3 regions of the Shinella sp. R2-11 genome follow, and region 3 is predicted to be linked to each of the others. Evidence: riboswitches for the same ligand, from Rfam matches in the RefSeq annotation. Region 3 holds a riboswitch; each other region holds the start of a gene.
What was found. A riboswitch is a leader RNA that binds a small molecule or an ion and turns the genes downstream of it on or off. The one in region 3 is predicted to bind cobalamin.
Positions count from the first base shown of each region.

Region 1: it holds a riboswitch for cobalamin, as region 3 does, so the genes downstream of both, cobU (bifunctional adenosylcobinamide kinase/adenosylcobinamide-phosphate guanylyltransferase) here and nrdH (glutaredoxin-like protein NrdH) in region 3, are expected to answer to the same signal.
Region 2: it holds a riboswitch for cobalamin, as region 3 does, so the genes downstream of both, ACZ1A1_RS22520 (aromatic ring-hydroxylating oxygenase subunit alpha) here and nrdH (glutaredoxin-like protein NrdH) in region 3, are expected to answer to the same signal.

Region 1 is NZ_JBVAPC010000002.1:601,863-609,732, forward strand. Features, by position in the region: gene cobW (cobalamin biosynthesis protein CobW) at 1-280, opposite strand, end outside; gene cobU (bifunctional adenosylcobinamide kinase/adenosylcobinamide-phosphate guanylyltransferase) at 284-808, opposite strand; cobalamin riboswitch at 991-1,352, opposite strand; gene ACZ1A1_RS07585 (peptidoglycan-binding domain-containing protein) at 1,415-3,286, opposite strand; gene ACZ1A1_RS07590 (cobyric acid synthase) at 3,434-4,897, opposite strand; gene ACZ1A1_RS07595 (hypothetical protein) at 4,881-5,105, shown strand; gene ACZ1A1_RS07600 (hypothetical protein) at 5,143-5,286, shown strand; gene ACZ1A1_RS07605 (glycine betaine ABC transporter substrate-binding protein) at 5,887-6,885, shown strand; gene ACZ1A1_RS07610 (quaternary amine ABC transporter ATP-binding protein) at 7,276-7,870, shown strand, end outside.
Region 2 is NZ_JBVAPC010000011.1:31,606-39,475, forward strand. Features, by position in the region: gene ACZ1A1_RS22510 (diguanylate cyclase domain-containing protein) at 1-321, shown strand, start outside; gene ACZ1A1_RS22515 (DUF6656 family protein) at 327-932, opposite strand; cobalamin riboswitch at 1,229-1,422, shown strand; gene ACZ1A1_RS22520 (aromatic ring-hydroxylating oxygenase subunit alpha) at 1,525-2,769, shown strand; gene ACZ1A1_RS22525 (FAD-binding oxidoreductase) at 2,771-3,871, shown strand; gene lysS (lysine--tRNA ligase) at 4,175-5,671, opposite strand; gene gltX (glutamate--tRNA ligase) at 5,844-7,301, opposite strand; gene ACZ1A1_RS22540 (SLC13 family permease) at 7,435-7,870, opposite strand, start outside.
Region 3 is NZ_JBVAPC010000001.1:310,099-317,968, reverse strand. Features, by position in the region: gene metE (5-methyltetrahydropteroyltriglutamate--homocysteine S-methyltransferase) at 1-1,626, shown strand, start outside; gene ACZ1A1_RS01560 (acyl-CoA thioesterase) at 1,623-2,441, shown strand; cobalamin riboswitch at 2,468-2,684, shown strand; gene nrdH (glutaredoxin-like protein NrdH) at 2,930-3,151, shown strand; gene nrdI (class Ib ribonucleoside-diphosphate reductase assembly flavoprotein NrdI) at 3,162-3,560, shown strand; gene nrdE (class 1b ribonucleoside-diphosphate reductase subunit alpha) at 3,557-5,761, shown strand; gene nrdF (class 1b ribonucleoside-diphosphate reductase subunit beta) at 5,777-6,766, shown strand; gene fdhA (formaldehyde dehydrogenase, glutathione-independent) at 7,093-7,870, shown strand, end outside.

The DNA.
Region 1 (7,870 bases), on a different contig from region 3:
GGTTCTCGCGCTCCAGCAGCTTCGCCATGGTGGGGATGAAATCGTCGGCGACGGTGCAGCAGATGCAGCCGTTGGTGAGCTCGATGATGTCGTCCTCGGTGCAGGCCTCAGCGCCGCAGCCCTTCAGCACGTCGCCGTCGACGCCGAGGTCGCCGAACTCGTTGATGATGAGCGCGATGCGCTTTCCGCCGGCATTCTGCAGGAGGTTGCGGATCATCGTCGTCTTGCCCGCGCCGAGGAAGCCGGTGATGACGGTGGCGGGAATTTTCTGTTGCAGCATGGCTCAACCCTTCATTTTCAGCGGCAGTCCGGCCGCGATAAAATAGACTTCAGGCACGAGGGCGGCCACCTGTTGGTGCAGCCGCCCGGCATGGTCGCGGAATTCGCGCGCCATGCGATTGTCAGGCACGATTCCAAGGCCGACCTCGTTCGACACGAGGACCAGCCGGCCGGGGGCGCCAGCGATCGCGGCGAGAAGGCCGGAAAATTCGGCGGGAATGTCGCGCTCCTCCAGCATCAGGTTCGTCACCCAGAGCGTCAGGCAATCGACGAGCACCGCGCGGTCTTCCCGCGCTACCTCGCCGATGCGTGCGGCAAGGGCCAGCGGCTCCTCATGCGTCCGCCACCCGCCGCCCCGGTCTTCCCGGTGTTTTGCGATGCGCTGGCGCATCTCGTCGTCGAAGGCGCGGCCGGTGGCGATGTAATGGCGTTCGAGGCCGGTCCCGGCGACCAGCCTTTCGGCGAATGCGGATTTTCCCGAACGCGCTCCGCCCAGCACGAGCACGGCTCCGCCGTGAGGAACCGTCATCGTCCAGCGTTCCGGAAATTCATGTCGAAAGTGACCGCCATCGCGGCGGCCTCAGGCAGGCGCGATGGCAGGAGGCGCGCACGCGGCCCCGGCCGGACCGGCCCGGAGCCAAAGGGGTGATGTGGATAGCGCCATGACAACCTCCGTTCAGGCACAGGGGAAAAGCTCCCCGGATCGGGCGACATGCCCTCTGTCGGATGGCAGGTTTCCTGGCTCGCGGCGTCAGGTGCCAAGGCACCGGCGGAACGCTCTCACCTTCCCGGGCAGGCTTTGCGAAAGGCGGACGATTCGTAGAGATAGAGGCGTCCAACCCCGGCTTATCGCAAAAGAGCCCAGTGGCTTTTCCGATGGTTCTCCGGCGCCTTGTCGGGGTGGCACCATGCCGCCCCGCACGCCGTCGGTTCCATCGGCCGATCGTTCCTCGCCACTCTACAGTCGCGGGGTCGGCCGTGATTGCGGCGCCCGATCTGGGTCCACCGTGTCACGTTCCCTTCTCTCCCGGGCCGGTTTGCGGCCGTCGGGAACCATCCGATGGTCGGATGATTAAGCGTGCCCCGCCGCCAAGTCAATCGAGCGGCGGGCATAAGAAGCCCTTGTGCCCCGGCCTCAATAGCCGGGGATGATCACCACGCCGCCACGGCGATTGTAATAGCCGTCGTCGCGGTAGTACGGCCCGTCATAATAGCCGTCGACGGGGCCTTCCAGCATGTCGTATTCGCGCTGCCGCTGGTAGCGCCGCTGGCGGGTCTGGCGCGCCTCGGCATATTGCGCGGCCTCGCGCAGCACGCGGTACTGCTGGCGCGTGAGATAGCCGCTGGCGCGATAGCCCGACGCGCCCTGCCAGGCGGAGATCGCCGCGCGGGTGCGCGGACCGAAGACGCCGTCGGCGCCATAGGTGTTGTAGCCGAGCGCGCTCAGCCAGCGCTGGGCCTGGGCGCGCAGCGAGCGGTCCATATAGGCCTCGCGCGGATCGACCACGGGCTGCTCCACGGCCTTGCGCTCGGTGTCCGCGGTCGCCGTGCCGGTTTCCAGCCGCTTGGCCTTCGAGAGCGCGGCAAGTCGCTCGCGGGCATCCGCGAGGAAGCGGCCGTTCGGATAGGCCGCGATATAGGCGCGGAACGCCTTTTCGGAACCGTCGAGCACCGCCTTCTGGAACGTCTCCTCCTCGCGCCTGGCGTCCTCCGCCTTGCGGGCTGCGACGCCGCCGTCCTGACCGCCGGCGGCTTCAGCCTTGCCGGCATTCGCCGAGGCAGCGCCGCCTTCGGCCTGCTTGCGGGCGGCAGCGGCTTCTTCGGCGCGCTTTTCGGCCTCCTTGGCAAGGCGGGCGGCTTCCGCGGCCTTGGCCTCAGCATCCGCCGCCGCTTTCGCGGCCTCGGCCTTCAGGCGCTCCACTTCGGCCGCCTTCTCATCGGCAAGCTTGCGGGCGGCGGCAGCCTCCTGCTCGATGCGCGCCTTCTCGGCGGCAGCGGCCTTTTCGGCTTCGACGCGCTTCGCCTCAGCATCCCGGCGGGCGGCAGCTTCCTGCTCGGCGCGGGCCTTTTCGGCCGCGGCGGCCTCCTCGGCCTTCCTGCGGTCCACCTCGGCCTTGAGGCGCGCGGCTTCCTCCGCCTTCGCCTTGTCGGCGGCGGCCTGCGCTTGCGCCTTCAGGCGCTCGGCCTCGGCCGCCTTCTCCTCGGCGAGCTTGCGGGCCGCGGCTTCCTTCTCCTCGGCTTGAGCCTTCAAGCGGGCAGTCTCTTCGGCGCGGGCTTTTTCCGCAGCGGCGGCTTCAGCCTTCGCCTTTTCGGCAGCGGCGGCCTTCTCTTCGGCGAGCTTGCGGGCGGTGGCCTCTTTCTCCTCGGTCTCGGCCTTCAGGCGGGCCGCCTCCTCGGCGCGGGCTTTCTCCGCGGCAGCGGCTTCGGCTTTCGCCTTTTCGGCAGCGGCAGCCTTCTCTTCGGCGAGCTTGCGTGCGGCGGCCTCTTCCTCGGCCTTCTTCGCCTCGGCTTCCGCCTTCAGGCGCGCGGCCTCGTCGGCGGCCTTCTTCGCTTCCGCCGCCTTGCGGGCCGCCTCCTCCGCTTTCGCCTTCCCGGCTTCGGCGGCCTTCTTGGCCTCATCCGCCTTGCGGGCGTCTTCTGCCTTGCGCGCTTCTTCCTCTGCCTTGGCCTTTTCGGCGGCGGCCGTGTCCTCCGCCTTTGCCTTGGCGGCAGCGTCGTCGGTCGCGGCCTGCGCGTCCTTCGTCTTCGCGGCGGCCTGCAATTCGGCGATGCGCAGCCGCGCCATGGAGGCGAAGGTGCCCGTCGGGTATTGCTTCAGGTAGCGCTCGTACTGCGCAAGGTCGTTACCGGACGAGGCCTTCTGCCAGAAGGAGAACTCCTCCTCCCAGCGCTTTCCGGCACTCGTGGTTTCCTGGGCGCCCTGGGCGAAGCCGGCGGCCGGAAGACCGGCCAGCGACAGCCCCACAAGGCTGGCCAGAACGGAACGTGCGAGAGGTCCAGAACCCATGTATTCACCCTTTCGGATCGCGCGCAGGCGTCGGCGCCCGGAGGCCGGGCGGATTTTCGTCACTCCTTGCACCCAATTCTGGCGCAACTTTGGTGCGGCAGGCAGGGAGAGAAGGAACCCGATGGCTGTACGTTTCAGATGGCCGGTTTAATCAGCCGCGCCGAGAAGACCTTCGAGCCAGCCGCGGTCGAGGACGGCCTCCAGTTCTGCCGCGACGCCGTCGAGCGCCGCATCGACACTCGCGCGGTAATCGAACCCGCCGCCCGCGATGCCGAAATCGGCGAGCAGCCGCGCCCGGTAGGCGTCGCTGGAAAGCAGCCCGTGCAGATAGGTGCCCATTACCCGGCCGTCGGTCGAGCGCGCGCCGTCCGGCCGCCCGTCGATGCTGACGGCGGGGCGCAGCGCATCCGGCCCCGTCGTGCGGCCGAGATGGATCTCGTAGCCTTCCAGCGGCACGTCATATTGCAGCGAACGGGCGGCGCTGTTGCGCACGGTCTTTTCCGGCGCCATCTCCGTCTCGACGGCAAGCAGGCCGAGCCCTGCCACCTCCCGCTCGCCACCCTCGATGCCGAGCGGATCGGTGACGCGCTCGCCAAGCATCTGATAGCCGCCGCAGATGCCGATGACGCGGCCGCCGCGCCGCATGTGGAGGGCGAGGTCGCGGTCCCAGCCGGCGGCGCGGAAGGCGCGAAGGTCCGAAATGGTGGATTTCGATCCCGGTAGCACGACGAGGCCGGCATCGGCCGGCAGCGGCTCGCCCGGCCGGACGAAGACGAGATCGACCTGCGGCTCGGCCTTCAGCGGATCGAGATCGTCGAAATTGGCGATGCGCGGCAGGACGGGCACGGTGACCTTCAAGGCCCCCGTCCCGCTCCGCGCAAGCCGTTCCAGCACGACGGAATCCTCCGCCGGCAGCCGGCCGGCCTCCTTCAGCCACGGCACGACGCCGAAGCACGGCCAGCCCGTGAAGCGCCCGATCTCGGCGATGCCGCTGTCGAAGAGCGTCACATCCCCGCGGAACTTGTTGATGAGATAACCGGTGACCATGCGCCGGTCCTCCTCCGGCAGGATGGCATGGGTTCCGACCAGCGAGGCGATGACGCCGCCGCGGTCGATATCGCCGACCAGCACGACCGGCACGCCGGCGCGCGTGGCAAAGCCCATATTGGCGATATCCCCGGCGCGCAGGTTGATCTCCGCCGGCGAGCCGGCGCCCTCGACGACGACGAGGTCAGCGCCCTCGCAGACCGTCGCGAAGCTTTCCAGCACCGCACCCATCAGCCTCGGCTTCAGCGCCTGATAGTCCCGCCCCTTCGCCTGTCCGAACACCTTGCCCTGCACGACGATCTGGCTGCCGGTCTCCGACTGGGGCTTGAGGAGGACCGGGTTCATGTGGACGGAGGACGGCACGCGCGCGGCGAGCGATTGCAGCCATTGGGCGCGGCCGATCTCGCCGCCGTCGGCCGACACGGCGGCATTGTTGGACATGTTCTGCGGCTTGAAGGGACGCACCTTCAGCCCGCGGTTGACGGCGATGCGGCAGAGGCCCGCCACCAATACCGTTTTTCCGACATCGGAGCCGGTTCCCTGCAGCATGATCGTCTTGGTCATGGCGTCCTTCCAACACTCCATTTTGCCGCCGGAAAAGCCTGATTTACCGCAATATTGCCGCAATCCGGCCATGCCGCCCCGGCTCTATTCGAACGGTCCCGCCATGCGTTTCGAGCATGCCTGCCTTGATATCCTGTCTGCGACATTTTGCGCCGTCGGCGACCATGACTTTTCCCGCGTTCGAGCTTATATCCAATATATCGCATAGCCGAGGCAAGTGGCTTCGGGTTTCAAGGATCAAGACCATGCTGTATATCTTCAGCAAGCCGAATTTCGTTCAGATCGCCTGGAATGGCCAAGCCCCCAGAAGCGAATCCCGCGTGCGCAACGTCGTCATGGACGCGCCGCTCGGCCCGCTCGGCGTCATCCGCACCCGCAACGTCGGCTGATCCCTCCGAGCCACCGTCAGGTCCGCCCGCATCCCGCGTCGCCTTTCCCCGGAAGGCGGCGTTTTTTATTGCCCTCGAACGGCGAAAGCCGTGCATCCCGGAAGGATGCACGGCTTGCCAAAATACGCATGGCGGCTTCGACAAAAACGCATCGGAGCCCAGGCACCCCGGTACGCAAAACCTTTCCGGAGCAGGCGGCGGTGTCCCCCGCCGTGACAACACCAATAGCGGCACATCGTTACCGGACCGTTATCGGGACCTTAAGCAATGGTGAATCGCGAACTTTTTCGGGCGATTTCGAAAAATTCCCGCCCGGCGGGCCGCTGGCGCCGCCGTCGATCCGCTTGCAGGGTGCAGGAGGTTGATTTCTCAATAGGAACCCGTAGGCTTGTCGGGTGACGCACGAAGACGGGCGCCGGCAGCAGGGTTCCGGCGGCAAACATAAAAAGCTCGGCGTCACCGCAACAGGGAGACCGGCTCACCGATACGGCGCCGCGCCTTCCTGTCCGACAGAAACGTTCGGGCAGTCGGGACCACGCAGTAACCTGCGCTGCCATCCGGATCGATCGCTGCATGCCGAGACTGGGAGGTCTCCAGCCCATGAAGAAGCTCCTCGCCGCTGCTTTGCTTGCCGCCAGTCTGTGCGGCCTTGCCGGCCCGGCCGTGGCGGCGGAATGCGGCGCGGTCTCCATCGCGGAAATGAACTGGGGCTCGGCCGGCGTTGCCGCCCATCTCGACAGGCTCATCCTCGAAAAGGGATATGGCTGCACCGTAACCCTGGTGGCGGGCGATACCATGTCGACCTTCACCTCCATGAACGAGAAGGGCGAACCGGACCTTGCGCCCGAAATGTGGGTGAACGCCGTGCGCACGCCGCTCGACAAGGCGATTGCCGAAGGCCGCCTGATGCAGCTTGCCCCCCTCCTCTCCGAAGGCGGCGTCGAAGGCTGGTGGATCCCCAAATTCATCGCGGACGACAATTCAGACATCCGGACGGTGCAGGACGCGCTGAAGCATCCCGAGCTCTTTCCCGATCCGAAGGACCCGTCGAAGGCCGCGATCCACAATTGCCCGGCGGGCTGGAGCTGCCAGGTCACGACCGACAACCTCTATCGTGCGCTCGGCGCCGACAGGCTCGGTTTCCGCCTCGTCGAGACGGACTCGGCCGCCGGCCTCGACGGCTCGATCGCCAACGCCTTCGAGACGAAGACCGGCTGGCTCGGCTACTATTGGGCGCCGACCGCGATCCTCGGCAAGTACCAGATGGTCAAGCTCTCCTTCGGCGTCGAATTCGACAAGGCCGAATGGGACAGCTGCACGGCGGTGCCGGCCTGCCCTCATCCGAAGGTCAACTCCTACCCGACCTCGGACGTCTTCACCGTCGCCACGAAGGACTTCGCCGAAAAGGCGGGCGTTGCGATGGACTACATGAAGGTCCGCCAGTGGGATAACGGCACCGTCGCCAAGGTGCTCGCCTGGATGGAGGAGAATAATGCCTCCACGGAAGACGCCGCGAAGTACTTCCTGGAGACCTTCCCGGAGATCTGGACGCCTTGGGTCGCGCCCGACATCGCGGGCAAGGTCAAGGCCGCGCTTTGAACGCGGCCGCGGGCTCCGATGCGCGTCAGGAAACCGAAGAGGTCGCAAATAGCACAATATGAACCCGCGGTTCATGCAATGAAGAAGAGGCAAGCCGGGAACCATAAGAAGAATATCCCGCGCGCGCCGTTCTGTTCGCAAGGCCATCTCGCCTCGCGGTACGGGGCAGTCACTGCCGGAGAAGAGGGGAAACGGATGGCAGGCCTGCGCGAAGCATCGCCAGACTTACTTTGCAGATTTTCAGCCTTTCGCGACGCCCGCTTCCGCGCGGCGGACATCATCCAAGGACGGATATCCGCGGGCGCTTCGCGCGCGTGGCCATCGCCATCATTTTCGACCGCCGCAGCCATTCCCACGGCGCGCGGCGCCAGAAGCACTGGGAGATAATTCATGGTTAGTCATGCAATCGAGGTCCGCAATCTCTACAAGATCTTCGGGCCGCGCGGCAGCGATTACGTCGACGCCGTGAAGAACGGCCTCGGCAAGGCCGAGCTGAACCAGAAATACGGCCATGTCCTCGGCCTTCGCGACATCAACATCTCCATGCCGGCGGGCGGCATCATGGTGGTCATGGGCCTTTCCGGCTCGGGCAAGTCGACGCTGATCCGCCACATCAACCGCCTGATCGACCCGACGGCCGGCGAAGTGCTCTATGACGGCGTCGACGTCTGTCGGATGAACGAGAGCGACCTGCGCCAGTTCCGCCGCCACAAGACGGCGATGGTCTTCCAGAAATTCGCGCTGCTGCCGCACCGCACCGTTCTTGAAAACACGGTCTACGGCCTGGAGATCCAGGGCGTCGCCGCCGCCGAGCGGGAAAAGCGTGCCGGGGAATGGATCGCCCGCGTCGGCCTCGCCGGCTTCGAGAACCACTATCCGAACCAGCTTTCGGGCGGCATGCAGCAGCGCGTCGGCCTTGCCCGCGCGCTGACCAACGATGCCGACATCCTCCTGATGGACGAGGCCTATTCGGCGCTCGACCCGC
Region 2 (7,870 bases), on a different contig from region 3:
GTGCGCTTCGACGGCCTGCGCTTCGGCTTCCTCTTCCAGACGGCGGACGAGGGGGAGGCGACGCGGCTCGTCGATCTCCTGCGCGCGGCCTTCCAGACCGTGGCGCTGCGCGACCCGCGCACCGGGCGCAATCTCGGCAACCTCACGCTGTCGACGGGCCTTTGCATGTCGGACCGGGCGGAAAGCGCGCTCGACCTGACATCCGCCTGCGAGCGGGCGCTTGCCGAGGCGAAGGCGGCGGGCGGCGACCAGACGGTCGTCTACGGCCGCGGCGACGAGGTGCCGGCCGGCAAGGAATGGATGCTCTACCGGGCGTCGTGAACAGGCTATAGGGCTTGGATGACCTTGCGCAGCGCCTCGTCGTTCGCGCCGAGCATCAGCACGTTCTTCATCGCCAGCTTCGGATCGTCCGTGCGGAAGATCACGCCGTTGCCGCGCACCGTGCGGTCGATCCTGAGGCGGCCTTCCTCCTCGGCCGGCGCGATGGCGACGGCGAAATACATGCGTCCGGGCTTGCGCGAGATGCCGGCGAAGAACTGTTCCTCGTCGCCGATCTCGGCCAGGAAATTGGCCATGTAGAAGGCCCATTGCACATTTTCGAATTCCGCGAAGCGGCTGTTGGCGACGGTGATATGGCAATAGCCGAGATGCGGCGTCTCGGCGAGCGTGCGGTGGAAGACCAGCTTGGGAAAGCGGATCGATCGGTGGAAGCCGTTGATGCGCTCATGGGTGATGTCGCCGGCGCGTTCCAGCTTGCGGCCGGTGCGCTCGGCCACTTCCTCATAGCTGAGATAGCGCTTCTCGCTCGGGCTCCAGGCGATGCTCCGGTCGATGCGGCCGGTGCGCAGGAACTCCGTATGCACGGCGGATCGGGGCGGATTGGCCCGCTTGAAGGCGACGGCGTCGTAGTACCGGAATTTCGTCTGCTGCACGCCTCGGGTACTCCATCCACGCGTCCTGTCCGGCAAAAGTTTATGGAAACGTCGTTAAGTATTTCTTTCATTCCGCGACGTCGCAAACCCGTAAGGAATATGGTCGCAATATGACAAGGGCCGCCGCTGCGGCGCCGATGGGCCGAAAGCGCGGGAAACGCCCGCGGATTTGAAGCCTATCCATATGAGATATCAGGTAAAACAGAGGCCGCGGGTGCCGACCTCCCTGGCTGTGACCTGTCGTCAAATCAAGAGGCCGTGTCGTTTTCCGGCATGCCGTGCGGGCGCTCTTGCGCTTAGATAGGTTCACTCAAGGCGTCACCCTCGGCAGAGGGCGCGAAAATTGGGAAGCCGGTTGAAATCCGGCGCTGCCCCCGCAACGGTGTTGGAGGCGCGGAAAGCCCGACGGAGGAAGGATCCGGAAGGCGCCGCGACAGTCCCAGGAGGGACGCTCCTCAGCCCGGAAACCAGCCTGGAGGAACGATCGTGACGGCTGCGGCGGGCGGCCGGGAAGCGTGCAGTTCCGGGCTTGGTCCCGGGGGCCGTCTCCTTCCGTACGCCTCGGCGAATTTGGATATCTGAGGATCCCGGCATGGACATTCGCAGCGACGTGCTCCGCAAGCTCAAGAACCGGCGCGAAGGCTACAGCCTCGAGCAGGCCTTCTACACCGACCCCGATTACTACAAGCTCGACCTGGAGACGATCTGGTACCGCGACTGGCTGTTCGTCGGCCACGATTGCGAGATCCCGAAGGCCGGCAACTATTTCACCGTGCAGATCGGCGACTATCCCGTCGTCATCACCCGGGACCGCTCGGGCACCGTGCGCGCGCTGCACAATTCCTGCCGCCACCGCGGCTCGCGCGTCTGCACGCAGCACAGGGGCAGCGCCGCCAAGCTCGTCTGTCCCTATCACCAGTGGACCTACGAACTCGACGGTTCCCTGCTCTTCGCCCGCCATATGGACGAGACCTTCGACAAGAGCGAGCATGGCCTGAAGCCGGTCCATTGCCAGACGGTCGGCGGCTACATCTTCATCTGTCTCGCCGAGGACGCGCCGGACTTCGCACCCTTCGTTTCGCTCGTCGAGCCCTACATCGCCCGCCATCGCCTCGGCGAGACCAAGGTCGCCTTCGAAAGCACCATCGTCGAGAAGGGCAACTGGAAGCTCGTCTGGGAAAACAACCGCGAGTGCTACCATTGCGCGGCGAACCATCCCGAGCTCTGCCGCACCTATCCGGAAGCGCCGAGCGCGACCGGCGTGCAGGGTGCGCAGGACGATCCGGAAATCTCCGGCCACTGGGCCAAGTGCGAGGCCGCCGGCCTGCCGAGCCAGTTCCGCATGTCGCCGACCGGCCAGTTCCGCGCCGCACGCATGCCGCTGATCCAGGACGCCGAGAGCTACACCATGTCCGGCGCCCGCGCCGTGCAGCGCCCGCTCTCCAACGACGTGCTGGAAAACCATATCGGCGCGTTGCTGCTCTTCCACTACCCCACGACGTGGAACCACGTTCTGGCCGACCATGCCATCACCTTCCGCGTGCTGCCGCTCGGCCCCGAGCTGACCCAGGTCACGACCAAGTGGCTTGTCAACAAGGATGCGGTGGAGGGCGTCGACTACCGTCTCGACGAGCTCACCCATGTCTGGACCGAGACTAATGACCAGGACCGCCGGATCGTCGAGGAAAACGCCTTCGGCATCCGCTCCCCGGCCTACGAGCCCGGCCCGTACTCGCCCGTCGACGAAGGCGGCGTCATGCAGTTCGTCGAATGGTATTCGAACTTCATGGTCGACCGGCTCGACGGCTCCAAGCAGACGCTCTCGCGGGTAGCATGACATGAGTGCCAGCCACTTCCGCCACTTCGACGAACTCCATCCGTGGAACGACCGGCAGAACCTGCTGGAATGCATCGCCGCCACGGTGGAGACGGCGGACGTGATGACGTTCACCTTCCGCTCCGATCGCGACAACTGGTTCCGGTACCTGCCGGGCCAGTTCGTCACGCTCGAATTGCCGGTTTCGGAAGACGAGCCGGTGATGCGGACCTACACGCTGTCCTCGACGCCCTCTCGCCCCTATGCCGTCTCCGTGACGGTGAAGGCGCAGAAGAACTCGATCGGCACGCGCTGGATGTTCGAGAACCTGCGCCCCGGCGTGAAGCTGAAGGCCTTCGGGCCGCTCGGCGACTTCTCCTTCGTGCGCCATCCGGGCGAGAAATACCTCTTCATCTCCGCCGGTTCCGGCATCACGCCGATGATGTCGATGACGCGCTGGATGGCCGATTGCGCGCCGCAATCCGACGTGGCCTTCGTCACCTGCGCGCGCCAGCCGGAGGACCTGCTCTTCAAGGCGGAGCTGGAATGCATCGCCGCGCACATGCCGCAGCTTTCGCTCGGCTTCGTCGTCGAGGGGCACAACCCGCGCGACGGCTGGCATGGGCTGCGCGGCCGCATCGACGCGGCGCGGCTGACGCTGATGGCGCCCGATTTCCGCGAGCGCACCATCTTCTGCTGCGGGCCGGAGCCCTTCATGCGCGGCGTGCGCGACATGCTGAAGGTCTGCGGCTTCGACATGGAGCGCTACCACGAGGAGAGCTTCCAGCCGGCCGCCGCGCCCGCCCCGGAAGAGATCGCCATCCGTGCCGGCGCGGGCGAGGCGGAGGTGGATGCCGATGCAGTCGCCACCGTCACCTTCACCATGGCCGGCAAGGAAGCCAAGTGCCCGCCCGGCCAGACGATCCTGCAGACGGCCCGCGCGGCGGGCGTGCGCATCGGCGCGGCCTGCGAGGGCGGCCTGTGCGGCACCTGCCGCGTCATGAAGGTCTCGGGCGAAGTCGACATGCGCCACAATGGTGGCATTCTCGATGACGAGATCGAGGAAGGCTATATCCTCGCCTGCTGCTCGCGGCCTATCGGGGATGTCTCCATCGAGGCGTGAGCCCCCCTCCGCCTGCCGGCACCTCCCCACAAGGGGGGAGAAAGAGGAGGCTTGCCCACCATTCCAAATCGACCGCAGAGGGCGCGGCGCATTAAGTCCCTCCCCATTGTGGGGAGGGATTTAGGGAGGGGTCTTCCCGTGTAACGCCCCTGCTGCGCGGGGCCACCCCCTCTGCCTGCCGGCATCTCCCCCACAGGGGGGAGAGAGCAGGAGGCCTGCTCACCGTTCAAAATGAAATGCCAACGGAGCGGCACGGTAAGTCCCTCCCCTTGTGGGGAGGGATTTAGGGAGGGGTCTTGCCCCTCAGTCCGCCTTCGCCCGGCGTGCCGGGAAGAGGATGACGTCGCGGATCGACGGGGCGTTCGTCAAGAGCATGATCAGGCGGTCGACGCCGATGCCGAGGCCGCCTGCGGGCGGCATGCCCTGGTCGATGGCGTCGAGGAATTCGTCATCGAGCTGCTTGGCCTTCTCGCCGCGGGCGTGGGCCTGTTCGAGCTGCTCGACCATGCGGGCGCGCTGCTCTTCCGGGTCGTTGAGCTCGGAGAAGGCGTTGCCGAGTTCCCAGGTGTTGCAATAGGTCTCGAAACGCTCGACGAGGCGCGGCTCGCCCGGCACTTCCTTGGCGAAGGGCGAGATGTCCTTCGGGAAATGCGTGACGTGGCTCGGCTGGATCAGCGTCGGCTCGACCTTCTCCTCGAAGATGAAGGCAAGGCATTCGCCCCAGGTCCAGTCCTTCTCGATCTCGAAGCCGGCGGCCTTCGCGGCGGTGCGGGCTTCCTCGTCCGTCTTGATGGCGAGGAAGTCGATGCCGGTCGCTTGCCTGACGGCATCAGGCATCGGCACGCGCCTGAACGGGCCCTTGAAGGAGAGTTCCTTGTCGCCATAGGCGAATTCGGTCGAGCCGTGGATTTTTACCGCCAGCTCGGCGAAGAGGCGCTCCACGAGGTCCATGATGTCCTCGTAGTCGGCATAGGCCCAGTAGCATTCCATCATGGTGAATTCGGGATTGTGCCGGGTCGACACGCCCTCGTTGCGGAAGTTGCGGTTGATCTCGAACACCTTGTCGGTGAGGCCGGAGACCAGCGTGCGCTTGAGGAACAGTTCCGGCGCGATGCGCAGGTACATGTCGAGCTTCAGCGTGTTGTGGTGCGTTTTGAAGGGCTCGGCCGTCGCGCCGCCATAGACCGAATGCAGCATGGGCGTCTCGACTTCCATGAAGCCGTCGTTCTCCATGAAGCGGCGGATGCCGGAGACGATCTTCGAACGCTGCTGGAAGCGGAGCTTGGATTCCTCGTTGGTCATGATGTCGAGATGGCGCTTGCGGTAGCGAATCTCGACATCGGCAACGCCATGCCACTTCTCGGGCATCGGCAGCAGGGTCTTCGTCAGCATGACGATCTCCTGCGCGTTGATCGTCAGCTCGCCGCGCTTGGTGCGGCGGACGACGCCGGTGACGCCGATGATGTCGCCGATATCGATCATCGGCAGCAGGGCGCGCGCCTCTTCCGGCGTCGTGTCCTTATGGGAGAAGATCTGGATCTTGCCCGAGGCGTCATGGATATCCATGAACATGCCGGAATTGCGCGAGGAATAGACGCGGCCGGCGACGGTCACGACATCGCCGCTCTCCGTGTCGGGTTCCAGGCCCTCGTATTTTTCCGCAAGCTCCGCATTGGTCATCGTCCGGTGGAAATGCGCCGGATAGACGTCACTGAGCGTCTCGCGGAGCTGGCCGAGCTTCTGGCGGCGGACTTCCGTCGGGTCGGAGGAAAGGGCGGTGTCTGTCTTCGTGTCGGTCATCTTTTCGAACCCTGTTGCGGCTCTCGCCGCGCAATTAATTGCAAACTGGTGCCCGCTGCCCCCTCACCCTGGCCTTCTCCCCGAGGGGAGGGAACTGGAGTGTGTTGCGGGCGCCGCATTCCCTTCTCCCCGCGGGGAGAAGGTGCCGGCAGGCGGATGAGGGGGAAACCCCTTACTTTCCGCTGCCCACCATCGAGGCCACCACCTGCGCGGCGACCTTCAGGCGCTGGCGCACGACGGAGCGGCCGAGGATGGCCATGCTATCGAAGAGCGGCAGCGAGCGCGACGAGCCGGAAACGGCGACGAAGAGCGGGGCCACCACGACCTTGAGCTTCTTGCCGAGTCGGTCGGCGCTCAAGCGCAGTTCCGCCTCGATGCTCTCGACGGTCCATTCCGGCATCTTTTCGAGGTCCGGCTGCACCTGGTTCAGCACTTCGAGGATTTCTTCCGGCGTCGACTTCACCTTGGCGAAGGATTCCGGCGTCAGGCCGAGGTCCGACTTCAGCAGGAAGCCGGCGAGGTCCGGCAGTTCGCCGAGCTTGGAGATGCGCGACTGCGAGAGCTTGAGACCCTCGCGGATGCGGTTGTTCTCCATCGCCCATTCCAGAACGCGCTGCGTGAAATCCTCTTCCGAAAGCTGTTCGCGCAGCCAGCGGCCGTTCAGCCAGTCGAGCTTCTGGATGTCGAAGATCGCGCCGGCCTTGGAGAGGTTCTCCGGGTCGAACTTTTCGGCGAGCTGATCCATGGTCAGCAGCTCTTCGCCCTCGGAGATCTGGATGAAGAACAGACCGAGGAAGTTCATCAGCGCTTCCGGCAGATAGCCGAGCGCCGAGTAATAGGAGATCGAGGTCGGGTTCTTGCGCTTGGAGAGCTTCGACTTGTCGTGATTGCGCATCAGCGACAGGTGCATGAAGACCGGCGGCTCGAGACCGAGATATTGATAGATGAGGATGTGCTTCGGAACCGAGGCGAGCCATTCCTCGCCGCGCGCCACATGGGTGATCTTCATCAGGTGGTCGTCCACCACATTCGCCATGTGGTAGGTCGGCATGCCGTCGGCCTTGAGCAGGACCTGCATGTCGACGGCTTCCCACGGGATCTCGACCGGGCCGTAGACGCCGTCGACGAACTTGCACGAGCCCTCGGTCGGGATCTTCATGCGCACGACATGCGGCTCGCCGGCCTCGACGCGCCGCGTCACTTCCTCGGCGGTCAGGTGGAGGCAGAGGCCGTCGTATTTCGGCGGCTTGCCGGCGGCGCGCTGTTCCTCGCGCATCTTCTCCAGCCGCTCGGGCGTGCAGAAACACTTGAAGCCATGGCCGTTCGCGACGATCTGGTCGACGTAAGGACGGTAGATGTCCTTGCGGTCGGACTGGCGGTAGGGGCCGTAGGGGCCGCCGATGTCCGGGCCTTCCGACCATTCGAGGCCGCACCATTTCAGCGCGTCCAGCACCTTCTGCTCGAATTCCGGCGTCGAGCGCGTGGCGTCCGTGTCCTCGATGCGCAGGATGAAGGTGCCGTTGTTCTTTTTCGCAAAGAGGTAGTTGAACAGCGCGATATAGGCGGTGCCGACATGCGGCTCGCCGGTCGGGGAGGGTGCGATGCGGACGCGGACGCCGGAAGTGCTCATGGATAGGGCCTGTCTTGACATTTCAGGAGGGGAGAGCCCGGATTTTCGCCGTTTCGGGCGGCGGGAAGAGGCTTTCCATTGGGCTGGGTGAGACCATATTCAGCCCGGCGCGTCAAGAAAAACTCGGGCCCGCCTATCGCACCGGCCAGACGTAGAGCAGCGCCGGCACGCTGACGATGACGATGAGGACGGAGAGCGGCAGGCCGACGCGGGGATAGTCGGCGAACTTGTAGCCGCCCGGGCCCATGACCAGCGTGTTGCACTGGTGGCCGACGGGGGTGAGGAAGTCGCAGCCCGCGCCGATCGCCACGGCCATCAGGAAGGCCTCGGGCCGGTAGTGCAGGGCGCTTGCGAAGCTCGCCGCGATGGGCGCCATCACCAGCACCGTCGCGGCATTGTTGAGGAAGGGCGTCACCGCCATCGCCGTCAGCAGGATGAGGCCGAGCGCGCCGAAGGGCGGCAGGTGCACGGCGATATCGCCGAGCCAGCCGGCGATGAGCTCGCTCGCGCCCGTCGTGCGCAGGCTGTCGGAAACGGGAATGAGGGCGGCGAGCATGACGAGGATCGGC
Region 3 (7,870 bases):
GCGGTCGCCTATGATCGCCTCGCCGAGGCGGCGCCAAGCCTGAAGATCCTGCTGGCGACCTATTTCGGTGCGCTCGGCGACAACCTTGCGGCTGCCGCCGCGCTGCCGGTCGCCGGTCTCCATGTCGACCTCGCGCGGGCGCCGGAACAGCTCGATGCGGTCGCCGGGGCCGTCCGTGTCGACCGGGTCCTCTCGCTCGGCGTCATCGACGGCCGCAACATCTGGCGCGCGGACCTCGCCGCCATCCTCGACCGGCTGGCGCCCGTCGTGAAGGCACGCGGCGCGGATGCCGTCGAGATCGCCGCCTCGTGCTCGCTGCTGCATGTGCCGATCGACCTCAAACTGGAAACGGCGCTGGACGCGGATCTTGCGACATGGCTTGCCTTCGCGATCCAGAAGCTCGGTGAGCTTTCGACCCTCGGAAGGGGGCTTGCCGAGGGTAGGGACGCCGTCCGCGAGGCCGTGGATGCCGCCTCCGCGGCCATCGCGGCTCGCGCCGCCTCGCCGAAGGTGACCGATCCGCGCGTGCAGGCCCGCATTGCCGGCATTGACGCGGGCATGAAGTCGCGCAAGAGCGGCTTCGAGGCGCGCCGCCGCCTGCAGGAAGGAGCGATCCGCCTGCCGCTCTTCCCCACCACGACGATCGGCTCCTTCCCGCAGACGAGCGAGGTCCGCAAGGCCCGTTCGGCCCACGCCAAGGGCGCGCTCAGCCACGGCGACTACGAGGCCTTCCTGGAGAAGGAGACGGAATCCGCCATTCGCTGGCAAGAGGAGATCGGCCTCGACGTGCTGGTGCATGGCGAATTCGAGCGCAACGACATGGTGCAGTATTTCGGCGAGCAGCTTTCCGGCTTCGCCTTCACGCAGCATGCCTGGGTGCAGAGCTACGGCTCGCGCTATGTCCGCCCGCCGATCATCTTCGGCGACGTCTCGCGGCCGAAGCCGATGACGGTGCGCTGGTGGCAGTATGCGCAGTCGCTCACCGAACGGCCCGTGAAGGGCATGCTCACGGGGCCGGTGACCATCCTCAACTGGTCCTTCGTGCGCGACGATATCCCGCGTAGCGAAGCGTGCCGCCAGATCGCGCTCGCGATCCGCGACGAGGTCGCCGACCTCGAAAAGGCCGGCGCGAAGATGATCCAGATCGACGAGGCCGCGCTGCGCGAGGGCCTGCCGCTCCGCCACAGGGACTGGCAACACTATCTCGACTGGGCCGTGGAAAGCTTCCGCCTTTGCTCCACCGGCGTTGCAAACGAGACGCAGATCCACACCCACATGTGCTACTCGGAGTTCAACGACATCATCTCGGCCATCGCCGCGATGGATGCGGATGTCATCTCCATCGAGACCTCGCGCTCGAAGATGGAGCTCCTGGATGCTTTCCGCAATTTCAGCTACCCCAACGAGATCGGCCCCGGCGTCTACGACATCCATTCGCCGCGCGTACCCGAGATCGGGGAGATGACGGACCTCCTGTCGCTTGCCCGCAAGCGCCTTCAGGACCGGCAATTGTGGGTCAATCCCGATTGCGGCCTCAAGACGCGCAAGTGGGAGGAGGTGCGGCCCGCCCTCGTCAACATGGTTGAGGCGGCCCGCCGGCTGCGCGCGCCGGCGGCGGCGCAATGAGCCCTGCCGCTGCAGGCATCGAGACGCCGGGAGCAATCCCGGCGTCTTCGAGCCGTCTGGTCGCGCTCGTCTTTCCGGGCGACACCAACCATCACGGCACGCTCTTCGGCGGCGCCGGCCTTGCCATGATGGATCGGGTCGCCTTCATCGCGGCGACGCGCCATGGGCGCGTGCCCTTCGTCACGGCCTCCTGCGAGCGCGTCGATTTCCAGGGGCCGGCCCGTGTCGGCGAGCTGGTCGAGCTCGTGGCGCGCGTTGCGCGTGTCGGCCGCAAGTCGATGGCGGTGGACGTGGAGATGATCGCCGAAGACCTGCTCGGCGGCGCCCGGCGGCTCTGCACGCGCGGTGCCTTCAACATGGTCGCGGTGCCCGAGGATAAGGCGCCCGGCTGGCGCCTGCCGCCGCTCGGCGACGCGCCCGCCGAACCGGCCGGCGGGCTGCGGGCGAGCGACATCGTCTTCGCCGACCAGGCCAACAGCTTCGGTCGCCTCTTCGGCGGCGAGGCGCTGGCGGCCATGACCAAGGCCGCCTTCGTCGCGGCCACGCGGCACAGCCGCCGCATCGCCGTGCTCGCCGCCTCCGAACGGGTGGATTTCCGCGCACCCGTCGCCGTCGGGTCCATCGTCGATACCGTCGCCGAGGTGGTGGAGGTCGGGCGAACCTCCATGACGGTCGCCGTCGAGCTCTGGTCGGAGGACCTGATGAGCGGCCGGCGTACGCTCACCGCGAGCGGCCGCTTCGTCATGGTCGCCGTCGACGGCAGCGACCGGCCGGTGCCGGTGGCGCGCAATGAAGCCGTGGAAAATCCATCATAGCCGTTGACGCATTTTTTACCTCGTCTACTATATCTTGTGTTCGAGGTTCCTTCGATTCGAAAGGATGGAAGGCTAAGACGGGAATCCGGGGTGGCCATGATGGCCGCGTCAATCCGGAGCTGCCCCCGCAACTGTAAGCGGCGAGCATTCGTTCGATGAGCCACTGGGGCGCAAATGCCTTGGGAAGGCGGACGGATGCCGCGACCCGCAAGCCAGGAGACCTGCCTCGAACATGAACGTCCACGGGCGGGGTGTCCGGATGGCGAGCGTTGGGTCGCGCAGAATGCCGCCCGCCGTCTCCCCCGATCCCCCGCGAAATGCCTCGGGGTGAAGTCATGTCGATCGTGTTGCCAGTCCATCCGCGCGAGTAGGCGGCGCCCCGCGTCCGGCCGTCCGTAGACGGCCGCCCTTATCACCGAGAACGTATCGAGCGGCCATCGGCGGATGGCCGGGCGATATCCCATGCCCGATCGAAAACGAGGAAAGCCATGTCCATCACCGTCTACTCCAAGCCCGCCTGCGTCCAGTGCACCGCGACCACCCGCGCGCTCGACCGCCAGGGCATCGACTACCACGTCGTCGACATTTCCGAGGACGCCGATGCCTATGCGCTCGTGCAGGGTCTCGGCTACCGTCAGGTCCCGGTCGTCATCGCCGGCGAGCAGCATTGGGCCGGCTTCCGCCCGGACATGATCAGCGCGCTCGCCTGAGGAGAAGGCGGTGGGGGACCTCGTCTATTTTTCCAGCCGGTCGGAGAACACCCGGCGCTTCGTGGAAAAGCTCGGGGTCGAGGCCCTGCGCCTGCCGCTCGACGCCGCCGGTGAAGCCCCGCAGGCCGACCGGCCCTTCGTGCTGGTTTCGCCGACCTATGGCGGGGGCGGGGAGAAGGGAGCGGTGCCCAAGCCCGTCATCCGCTTCCTCAACAATCCGCGCAACCGCAGCCTGATCCGCGGCGTCATCGCGGCGGGCAACACCAATTTCGGCGCCGGATATGCCGTCGCGGGAAACATCATCTCCGCGAAATGCGCGGTGCCGTTCCTCTACCGCTTCGAGCTGCTCGGCACGGATGAGGACGTCGACAATGTCAGACAGGGACTGGAACGATTTTGGACACGATGAACGCTTCGACGCCGCGGGATGCGAGCGAAAAACCGCCTCACGCTTTTTCTCATCCTGCGGGAGATAAGCCGGCGAAGGCTCCGGAGATCACGGCGCTGGATTACCACGCGCTGAACGCCATGCTGAACCTCTACGACGAGGAGGGGAAGATCCAGCTCGACAAGGACCGGCAGGCGGCCAAGCAGTATTTCCTCCAGCACGTCAACCAGAACACCGTCTTCTTCCATAATCTCAGGGAGAAGCTCGATTACCTCGTGACCGAGGGCTATTACGAGCAGGAGGTGCTGGACCAGTATTCCTTCAACTTCGTGCGCGACCTCTTCGACCACGCCTATGACAGGAAGTTCCGCTTCCCGACCTTCCTCGGCGCGTTCAAGTACTACACGTCCTATACGCTGAAGACTTTCGACGGAAAGCGCTATCTCGAACGCTACGAGGACCGCGTCTGCATGGTGGCGCTCACGCTGGCGCGCGGCAACGAGCAGCTTGCCCGCGACCTCGTCGACGAGATCATCTCCGGCCGTTTCCAGCCGGCGACGCCCACTTTCCTCAATGCCGGCAAGAAGCAGCGCGGCGAGCTCGTCTCCTGCTTCCTCCTGCGCGTCGAGGACAACATGGAGAGCATCGGCCGCTCGATCAATTCGGCCCTGCAGCTATCCAAGCGCGGCGGCGGCGTTGCGCTTTCGCTGACGAACCTGCGCGAGATGGGCGCCCCGATCAAGCAGATCGAGAACCAGTCGTCGGGCGTCATCCCGGTGATGAAGCTGCTTGAGGACAGTTTCTCCTACGCCAACCAGCTCGGCGCGCGGCAGGGGGCGGGGGCGGTCTACCTGCACGCCCACCACCCGGATATCATGCGCTTCCTCGACACCAAGCGCGAGAATGCCGACGAGAAGATCCGCATCAAGACGCTCTCGCTCGGCGTCGTCATCCCGGACATCACCTTCGAGCTCGCGAGGAACAACGAGGACATGTACCTCTTCTCGCCGCATGACGTGGAGCGCGTCTACGGCGTGCCCTTCACCGAGATCTCGGTGAGCGAGAAGTACCGCGAGATGGTCGAGGACGGCCGCATCAAGAAGAAGAAGATCAAGGCGCGCGACTTCTTCCAGATCATCGCCGAGATCCAGTTCGAGTCCGGCTATCCCTACATCATGTTCGAGGACACGGTGAACCGTGCGAACCCGATCGCCGGCCGTATCACCATGAGCAATCTCTGCTCGGAAATCCTCCAGGTGAGCGAGGCGAGCGAATTCAACGATGACCTCTCCTACGCCAAGATGGGCAAGGATATTTCCTGCAATCTCGGCTCGCTCAACATCGCCGCCGCGATGGACAGCTCCGATTTCGGCCGGACCATCGAGACCTCCATCCGCGCGCTGACCGCCGTTTCCGAGATGAGCCACATCTCCTCGGTCCCCTCGGTCGAGAAGGGCAATGACGACAGCCATGCCATCGGCCTCGGCCAGATGAACCTGCACGGCTATCTCGCCCGCGAGTGCATCTTCTACGGTTCGCAAGAGGGCGTCGATTTCACCAATATCTATTTCTACACCGTGACCTACCACGCCATCCGCGCCTCCAACCGGCTGGCGGTGGAAAAGGGCGTCAGCTTCAAGGGCTTCGAGAATTCGAAATACGCCTCCGGCGAATACTTCGACAAATATACCGAGGCCGAATGGTTGCCGGCGACGGAAAAGGTGAGGGCGATCTTCGAGGAGGCCGGCATCCATATCCCGACGCAGGAAGACTGGCTGGAACTGAAGACGGCCGTCATGGAAGGCGGGCTCTACAACCAGAACCTCCAGGCCGTGCCGCCGACCGGCTCGATCTCCTACATCAACCATTCGACCTCCTCGATCCATCCGATCGTCTCGAAGATCGAGATCCGGAAAGAGGGCAAGATCGGCCGCGTCTACTACCCGGCCGCCTTCATGACCAACGACAATCTCGACTACTACCAGGACGCCTACGAGATCGGCCCGGAGAAGATCATCGACACCTATGCGGCGGCCACCCAGCATGTCGACCAGGGTCTGTCGCTGACGCTGTTCTTCCGCGACACGGCGACGACGCGCGACATCAACCGGGCGCAGATCTACGCCTGGAAGAAAGGCATCAAGACCATCTACTACATCCGCCTTCGCCAGATGGCGCTGTCCGGCACGGAAGTGCAGGGCTGCGTCTCCTGCGCCCTCTGACCTTTGGGGACCAGAATGAACATCCAAGTGAAGACCAAGACCCCGAAGGCAGCGAGCGCCATCCGCGCCATCAACTGGAACCGCATCGAGGACGACAAGGACCTCGAGGTCTGGAACCGCCTGACCGGCAATTTCTGGCTGCCGGAAAAGGTGCCGCTCTCCAACGACATCCCCTCCTGGGCGACCCTGAAGCCGGAAGAGCAGAAGCTCACCATCCGCGTCTTCACCGGCCTCACCCTGCTCGACACGATCCAGAACGGCATCGGCGCGGTGCGGCTGATGGAGGATTCCGTCACGCCCCACGAGGAGGCGGTGCTCTCCAACATCTCCTTCATGGAGGCGGTGCATGCGCGCTCCTATTCCTCCATCTTCTCGACGCTGTGCCTGACGCCCGACGTCGACGACGCCTACCGCTGGTCGGAGGAGAACGAGTTCCTGCAAAGGAAGTCGGCGCTGATCATGGAGCAGTACGCCTCCGGTGATCCGTTGAAGAAGAAGATCGCATCCGTCTTCCTCGAAAGCTTCTTGTTCTATTCCGGCTTCTACCTGCCGATGTACTGGTCGAGCCGCGCCAAGCTCACCAACACCGCCGACATGATCCGCCTCATCATCCGCGACGAGGCCGTGCACGGCTATTACATCGGCTACAAGTTCCAGCGCGCGATAGAGCGGCTAAGCGCGGAGAAGCAGCAGGAGATCAAGGATTTCGCCTTCGACCTGCTGCTGGAACTCTACGACAACGAGACGCGCTATACCGAGGAGCTCTACGACGGCGTCGGTCTCACCGAGGACGTCAAGAAGTTCCTGCACTACAATGCCAACAAGGCGCTGATGAACCTCGGCTACGAGGCGCTTTTCCCGCCGGAAGCCTGCAAGGTGAACCCGGCCATCCTCTCGGCCCTCTCGCCGAACGCCGACGAGAACCATGACTTCTTCTCCGGCTCCGGCTCGTCCTACGTCATCGGCAAGGCGGTCGCGACCGAGGACGAGGACTGGGATTTCTGAGCCTTCCGGGAGCCTCTTCCTGCGCTATCGGAACGGCCCCGCCTTTGCGGGGCCGTTTCCGTTTTCGGGACATTGAAGCCGCCGCGGCGGCGTGTCGTTGCGGACACCGCTTATGTCGTATTCCCGAGCGTCATTTCGCCTGCCAAGTGGTTTGCTGCATGTGTTCAAGGTGCCGTCCCGCCCATGCCGGGACCGATCGTCGGAAATCCCGCACCCGCCTTGAAGCGTGAGGCCCGGCCGATGGCCCGGCTGCGCGGCGTAGAGAGCACATCCTGCCCGCGGAGGAGCGGGCCGGTACCGGCGTTTAACGAAAAGGAGGAGATGATATGAGCAGGAACAGAGGCGTCGTCTATTTGCGCCCCGGCAAGGTCGAGGTCCGCGACATCGACGATCCCAAGCTGGAGGCCCCGGATGGCCGCCGCATCGAGCACGGCGTGATCCTCAAGGTGATCTCCACGAATATCTGCGGCTCCGACCAGCACATGGTGCGCGGCCGCACGACGGCGATGCCGGGCCTCGTCCTCGGCCACGAGATCACCGGCGAGGTCATCGAGAAGGGCATCGACGTCGAGATGCTTCAGGTCGGCGACATCGTCTCCGTGCCCTTCAACGTCGCCTGTGGCCGCTGCCGCTGCTGCAAGTCGCAGGATACCGGCGTCTGCCTCACGGTGAACCCGTCGCGCGCCGGCGGCGCCTACGGCTATGTCGACATGGGTGGCTGGATCGGTGGGCAGGCGCGCTACGTCACGATCCCCTATGCCGACTTCAATCTCCTGAAGTTCCCCGACCGCGACAAGGCGATGTCGAAGATCCGCGACCTCACCATGCTCTCCGACATCCTGCCGACCGGCTTCCACGGCGCGGTGCGCGCGGGCGTCGGCGTCGGCTCGACGGTCTATGTGGCGGGTGCCGGCCCGGTCGGCCTTGCGGCCGCCGCGTCCGCGCGCATCCTCGGCGCGGCCGTGGTGATGATCGGCGACTTCAACAAGGATCGCCTGGCGCATGCCGCCAGGGTCGGCTTCGAGCCCATCGACCTTTCCAAGAGCGACAGGCTCGGCGACATGATCGCCGAGGTCGTCGGCACCAACGAGGTGGACAGCGCCA